One region of the Pseudonocardia yuanmonensis genome, then DNA from elsewhere that is predicted to be linked to it. Evidence: riboswitches for the same ligand, from Rfam matches in the RefSeq annotation. Region 1 holds a riboswitch; the other holds the start of a gene.
The links. Region 1 has a riboswitch for cobalamin ahead of ABD990_RS20865 (hypothetical protein). Riboswitches for the same ligand answer to the same signal wherever they lie in the genome.

Region 1 (3,400 bases):
GCCGACGTCGACGACCTGGACCTCGGCGCCGAGCTGGCGGGCGAACGCGTTGACGACCGCCCCGCCGGCCAGGAAGTTCCCGACCATCTGGGCGGTGACCTCCTGCGGCCAGGGGCTCACCCCCTGGGCGTGCACGCCGTGGTCCCCGGCGAACACCGCGACGGCCGCGGGCTCGGGCACCGGTGGCGGGCACTGCCCGGCGATCCCGGCCAGCCGCACCGCGAGGTCCTCGACCCGACCGAGCGAGCCGCGCGGCTTGGTCATCCGGTCGAGCCGGTCCCGGGCCTCCGCCGCCGCGGCGGCGTCGGCGGGCCGGATCGCGGCCACGGTCTCGTCGAGCAGGGTCATCGCCACCTCCCCGGGCAGCGCCCGGTCTCCGTACCGCTCCTGGTGCACCGCCCACCCGAGCGGACGCCGGCGGGCCCAGCCCGCGGTCGCCAGCTCCGGCTCCGGCGCGAACTCGCGCACGTGCCCCAGGCACAGGTACGCCACCACCTCGACGTGCGCGGGCAGCCCGAGCAGGTCGGCGAGGGCGCGCAGCCCGGCGTCGTCGAAGAAGCTGACCCAGCCGACGCCGAGGCCCTCGGCCCGCGCCGCCAGCCACAGGTTCTGCACGGCCGAGGCCGTGGAGTGCGCGGCCATCTCGGGGCGCCCGTACCGGCCGAGGACGTGCCGGCCCCCGCGCGTGGGATCCGAGGTGACCACGACGTTGACCGGGGTGTCGAGCACCGCCTCGACCTTGAGCGCGCCGAACGCCTCCGCCCGGGCGCGGGGCAGGGACGCGGCGAACGCGTCCCGCTGGGCCGCGACCAGCCCGGCCACGCGCTCGCGGGTCGCCCGGTCCCGCACCACGACGAAGTCCCAGGGCTGTGAGAACCCGACACTCGGCGCGGCGTGCGCGGCCTCGAGCACGCGGCGCAGCGCGGCGTCGTCGACGGGCTCGTCCGGCAGGAAGCCGGTCCGGACGTCCCGCCGACCGTGGACGACCTCGTAGAAGTCCCCGCTCACCACGGCATCGGGCTCAGCCGCGGCGGCACCAGCGAGACACCGGGGCGGGCTTCGGCGCGAATCCCGGCGACCCGCAGGCCGTCGAGCAGCGCCCGGCAGCCCGGGCTGGTGGCGGGGTCTCCGGGCACCGCGAGCACGACCCGCCGCGACCCGAGGCCGACCAGGTCGGCGACGGCGGCGACCGCCCCGGCCAGGTCGGGCAGCCGCTCGACGCGCCAGGCCTCCGCGTAGAACAGGACCGTCGACTCGACGTCCGGGGTGGCGAGGACGGCGTCGGCGGCGGCGAGCAGGTCGGCGCCCGCGGCGGTGTCGGCGGTGTCGGGATCACCCCCGCCGGTCCCGAGAACCGTCACGGTGGGGGTGCGCGCAGCGGTGGCGCGACCGTCGCCGGTCATCCAGGCCTCCTCGAGGGTCCGCGCCCTCATCGTCGAAAACCGTGCGACGGCGGCGAGTGTCCTGGCTCCCGGATCGACACGCGCCTCCCGGCCTTCCCGCCCCGCGGGGCAGTGGCCATCGGGCGGGGACGCGCTCCCCGGTCACAGTGGCGGGACCGCACCGGATTCACACCGGCTTCCTCCACTGCCGTCGACCACGACGACATCACGCGGCGGCCCGAGAAGCAAGCCGCCCGGGGTCACACCCGGTCGATCGGTGAGGCTCACTGCCGCATCGGCCCGTCGCGCCGGGTGATCACCCCCTGGTCGGAGCACGGCCGCGGGTGGGGTACTGTTGTCCGTGTCGGTGCGAGCAGCCCGACGGGTCCCGGGAGACCGGGTGCCAGTGCGGACGTAGCGCAGTTGGTAGCGCATCACCTTGCCAAGGTGAGGGTCGCGGGTTCGAGTCCCGTCGTCCGCTCCACGACCTTCGTCAGCGGAGCTGAGGCACGCGTCCCGCCCGCTCCCACCTGCCCGGCCCGACCGGTCGCAGGTCGACGACCGTGCCGTTGGGCGGGAGCTCCCGCGGCGCCTCCTCGACCGACAGCCCGCAGGCTGCGGCGACCAGCGCCCGCAGCGTCTCCCCGTGGGTCACCAGCACGACCGCTCCGGCCGTGGGCAACCCGCGCAGCAGCCGCGCGGCCCGCGTGTGCAGCTCCCGGCCCGTCTCGCCGCCCGGTGGCGCCCAGTCCGGGTCCGCGGCCGCCAGCGCCGCCGCGCAGTCCGCCGCCGGTCGGCCCTCCCACTCACCGTGCGACTGCTCACGCAGCCCGGGGCAGTCCCGCACCGGCAGGCCGAGGACCCGCCCGATCACCGCGGCCGTCTCCGCCGCCCGCCGCTGCGGACTCGTGAGGACCACGGTGACCGCGGCGACCCGCAGCGCCCGCGCCACCGCGAGGGCCTGGGTGCGGCCCCGCGCCGTCAGCCCCACGTGCGCGGTGCGGCCCTGCAGCAGCCCGGCGGCGTTCCAGGTGCTCTCGCCGTGCCGGACCAGGTGCAGCACCGGTGCGGTGCTCACCCCTCGGCCGACAGCCCCGCCACCGGGCCGATCACGACGATCGCCGGCGGGCTGATCTCCTGCTCCTCGACCTGCACCGCGACCGTGCCGAGGGTGGCACGCAGGGTGCGCTGGATGCGGGTGGTGCCGTCCTGGATCACGCCGACCGGGGTGTCGGCGGGCCGGCCGTACTCGATCAGCGCGGCGGCGAACTGCGCGATCCGCTCGACGGCCATCATCAGCACGATCGTGCCGCGCATCCGGCCGAGGGCCTCCCAGTCGACCAGGCTGCGCGGGTCGTCCGGCGCGACGTGCCCGGACACGACGACGATCTCGTGCGCCACCCCGCGGTGGCTGACCGGGATCCCCGCCACGGCCGGCGCGGCGAAGGCGCTGGTGATCCCGGGGACGACCGTGACCGGCACCCCGGCCGCGGCGCAGGCCTGGACCTCCTCGAAACCGCGTCCGTAGACGAAGGGGTCACCGCCCTTGAGCCGCACGACGAACTTCCCGGCCCTGGCGTGCTCGACCAGCAGCTCGTTGATCCGCTGCTGGGCCATCGCGCGGCCGTAGGGGATCTTGGAGGCGTCGATGACCTCGACGTCCGGACCCAGCTCCTCGATCAGGTCGCGCGGCCCGAGCCGGTCGGCGACCACGACGTCCGCCCGGGACAGCAGCCGCCGCCCGCGGACGGTGATGAGCTCCGGGTCGCCCGGCCCGCCGCCGACCAGCGCGACGCCCGGCAGCACCGGGTCGGCGGAGTCGGACACCACGCCGGCCTGCAGGGCCTCGACCAGCGCGGTCCGCACGGCGGCGGAACGGCGGTGGGCGCCGTGGGCAAGGACGCCGACGGTGAGGCCGTCGTACTGCCCGGTCGCGGGGGTGACGGCGGTGCCGAGGCGCCCGTCGTCCGCCCGGACGCAGAACACCCGGCGGCGCTCGGCCTCGGCGCCGACGGCCG
Region 2 (3,400 bases), on a different contig from region 1:
GGGGAGAAGCCGACGTCGCTCGTGAGGTCGACCTGCCCACACGCGTGGATCATCCGGACGACGACGTACGCGACGTCCGGCGGGAAGGCCGACAGGTCGGCCTCGGCCCGGATCGTGGCGAAGCTCCGCCGGTAGATCTCCGCGCCGTCGCGGATGTAGTCGCTGGTCATACGGTGGGCTCTCCGGTCGGTGCGGGGACGGTGAGGGCGGTGGACAGGTCGGGGACGGTCCGGTCGTGTACGGCGTAGGTGCCGTCCGGCAGGGCGACGACGTCGAGGTGCGGCTCGTGCGGCGCCCCGCACCGCCGCGCGCACCCGACGACATGGGCGCGGGGGAGCGGGCCGTTCCCCGCCAGCACCTCCCGGACGTCGGCGCGGACGTCGGCGTGCGACTTGGCGCAGCCCGGCCGTCCGGCGCAGGCGCTGAGCGCGAGCGCGGGGGCGTCCGCGCCGAGCACGAACCCGTGCGCGCGCAGGCGCTGCACGGCGTCGGGCGCGGGATCGGGGAGCACCAGCGTGCGCCAGGGCGTCACGATCGTCTCGGGGGCGGCGGCGGCGAGCCCGCGCAGCTGCGCGGCCGAGATCTCGCCCAGCACGGGGGCGACGCCGAGGGCCTCGCCGCCCGCCGCGCGGGGGATCGGCCCGACCGGAGCTCCCGACTCGCGCTGCGGGAGATCCCGACTCGCGGAAGGGTCAGGTGCGGGAGCTCCCGACCCGCGGGGCAGGAGGGCGGCGGCGATCCGGGCGGGTGCGTCGGGCAACTCGGCGGCGCGCCAGGCACCCGCGCACCCGGCCCGCGCCTTCTCGCGGAGCGTGAGAAACACCTCAGCCGCGGCGACGAGCAGGGCGGGCGCCTCCGCCGGGGTGCACACGACCGCCGTCGGCACCCCTGCGACCTGCAGGAACCCGTGGTCCGGCGCCTCCGCGACCCAGCAGAGGTCCGGCCGCTCGGCCGCGACGTCACCTCTCCCGTCGTCCAGGGCGAACAGGAACCGGCCGGGCAGCGCGGCGAGTGCGGGGCGGGCGCACAGGGCCTCGTCGAGCACGCGCGCCAGACCCCGGACGTCCGCCCTCCCGCCGGTGATCCCGGACAGCGGCGAGGCCAGGACGTTGCGCACCCGCTCGTGCGACGGCGCCGGGATCAGGCCCGCCGCGGCGAGCCGCGACACGAGCCGCGGGTCCTCCCGGTCCAGGCCCCTGAGCTGCAGGTTCCCCCGTGAGGTGAGGTGCACCGCGCCGTCGCCGAGCTCCTCGGCACAGGCCGCGAGCACCCGCAGCTGCGCCGCCGCGACGACCCCGCCGGGCAGCCGGACGCGGGCCAGCGCACCGTCGGCCGCGTCGTGCGGCGCGAGCACGCCGGGGCAGGCGTCGGCGCGCGAGCGGGCGGCCGGTGGCGGGGTGGGCACGGCAGCACTGTAAACACGGACCGGGCGGCTTGACGCGGAGTGATCCCGTTGCGGAGAGTGGGCCCGACACAACCGCATACGGCGAGCGGGACCCAGGAAGACCGGTGCGAGTCCGGCGCGGTCCCGCCACTGTCACCGGGGAGCAGACCCCGCACGGACGGCCACGGGGAGACACCTGGAAGGCCGGGGCGAGCGCGGATCCGGGAGCCAGGACACTGACCCGCCCGCCGCGCACCACCACCGACCCGGGACGCGGATCCCGCAGGAGAGGACCTTCGATGAGCGCTGCCCCGATCCTGCTGCTCTCGACCTCGGACACCGACCTCCTCTCCGCCCGGGCCTCCGGCGCCGACTTCCGCCTGGCCAACCCCAACCGCGTGCTGCTCGACGAGCTGCCGGCGATGGTCGCCGAGGCCGCCGTCGTCGTGGTGCGGGTGCTCGGCGGGTACCGGTACTGGGAGGAGGGCCTGGACCTCCTGCGCGCCTCCGGCACCCCGCTCGTCGCGCTCGGCGGCGAGATGGCGCCGGACGCCGAGATGATGGAGCTGTCCACCGTCCCCGCCGGCGTCGCGGCCGAGGCGCACACCTACTTCGCCCAGGGCGGCGCCGACAACCTCCGCCAGCTGCACGCCTTCCTGTCCGACACGGTGCTGCTCACCGGCGAGGGTTTCGCGCCCCCGGTCGCCCTGGCCGAATGGGGAGTACTGGAGCGGGAGGGCGTCCCGCAGCAGGGCCCCACGGTCGCCGTGCTCTACTACCGCGCCCAGCAGCTCGCCGGGAACACCGCGTACGTCGAGGCGCTGTGCGAGGCGATCGAGGCCAGGGGCGCGACGCCGCTGCCGATCTACTGCGCCTCCCTGCGGCAGGCCCCGGCCGAGCTGCTGGCGACCCTGCGACGGGCCGACGCCCTGGTCGTCACCGTGCTCGCCGCGGGCGGCACCAAGCCCGCGTCGGCGCAGGCCGGCGGCGAGGACGAGGAGTGGGACGTCGCCGAGCTGGCCGCGCTCGACGTCCCGATCCTGCAGGGCCTCTGCCTCACCTCCAGCCGCGCCGCCTGGGACTCCAACGACGACGGGCTGTCCCCGCTCGACGTCGCCACCCAGGTCGCCGTGCCCGAGTTCGACGGCCGGCTGATCACCGTGCCGTTCTCGTTCAAGGAGGTCGACGGGGACGGGCTGTCGGTCTACGTCCCGGACCCCGAGCGCGCCGCCCGCGTCGCCGGGATCGCGGTGCGGCACGCGAACCTGCGGCGGATCCCCAACGCGGACAAGAAGATCGTGCTCATGCTCTCCGCGTACCCGACCAAGCACGCGCGGATCGGCAACGCGGTCGGGCTGGACACCCCTGCGTCGACGGTCGCCCTGCTCAGGGCCATGGACGAGGCCGGGTACGACGTCGGCGAGTTCCCCGGCGTCGCGGCGCAGGACGGGGACGCGCTGATCCACGCCCTCATCGAGGCCGGCGGGCAGGACCCCGACTGGCTCACCGAGGAGAAGCTCGCCGGCAACCCGATCCGCATCTCGGCCGAGCGGTACCGGCGCTGGTTCGACAGCCTGCCCGAGGACTTCCGCGCGGGCGTGGAGGAGCACTGGGGGCCCGCGCCGGGCGAGCACTACGTGCAGGACGGGGACATCGTCGTCGCGGCGCTGCGCTCCGGGAACGTCACGCTGATGGTCCAGCCCCCGCGCGGCTTCGGCGAGAACCCGGTCGCGATCTACCACGATCCGGACCTGCCGCCCTCGCACCACTACCTCGCGGCCTACCGCTGGCTCGCCGCCCCGGCGGCCGACGGCGGCTTCGGTGCGGACGCCGTCGTGCACATCGGCAAGCACGGCAACCTGGAGTGGCTGCCCGGCAAGACCCTCGGCATGTCCGCCTCCTGCGGCACGGACGCGGCGCTCGGCGACCTCCCGCTGATCTACCCCTTCCTCGTCAACGACCCGGGCGAGGGCACGCAGGCCAAGCGCCGGGCGCACGCCACGCTCGTCGACCACC

Region 2: linked by a shared signal. The riboswitch ahead of cobN (cobaltochelatase subunit CobN) and the one ahead of ABD990_RS20865 (hypothetical protein) in region 1 are both predicted to bind cobalamin.

Annotation. Positions count from the first base shown of each region.
Region 1 covers NZ_BAABIC010000014.1:104,621-108,020, reverse strand. Annotated here, with positions in the region: gene cobT (nicotinate-nucleotide--dimethylbenzimidazole phosphoribosyltransferase) at 1-1,008, opposite strand, end outside; gene ABD990_RS20865 (hypothetical protein) at 1,005-1,433, opposite strand; cobalamin riboswitch at 1,438-1,609, opposite strand; tRNA gene ABD990_RS20860 (tRNA-Gly) at 1,791-1,866, shown strand; gene ABD990_RS20855 (histidine phosphatase family protein) at 1,876-2,460, opposite strand; gene cobA (uroporphyrinogen-III C-methyltransferase) at 2,457-3,400, opposite strand, start outside.
Region 2 covers NZ_BAABIC010000020.1:21,029-24,428, forward strand. Annotated here, with positions in the region: gene ABD990_RS25170 (precorrin-8X methylmutase) at 1-170, opposite strand, end outside; gene ABD990_RS25175 (precorrin-3B synthase) at 167-1,405, opposite strand; cobalamin riboswitch at 1,499-1,623, shown strand; gene cobN (cobaltochelatase subunit CobN) at 1,684-3,400, shown strand, end outside.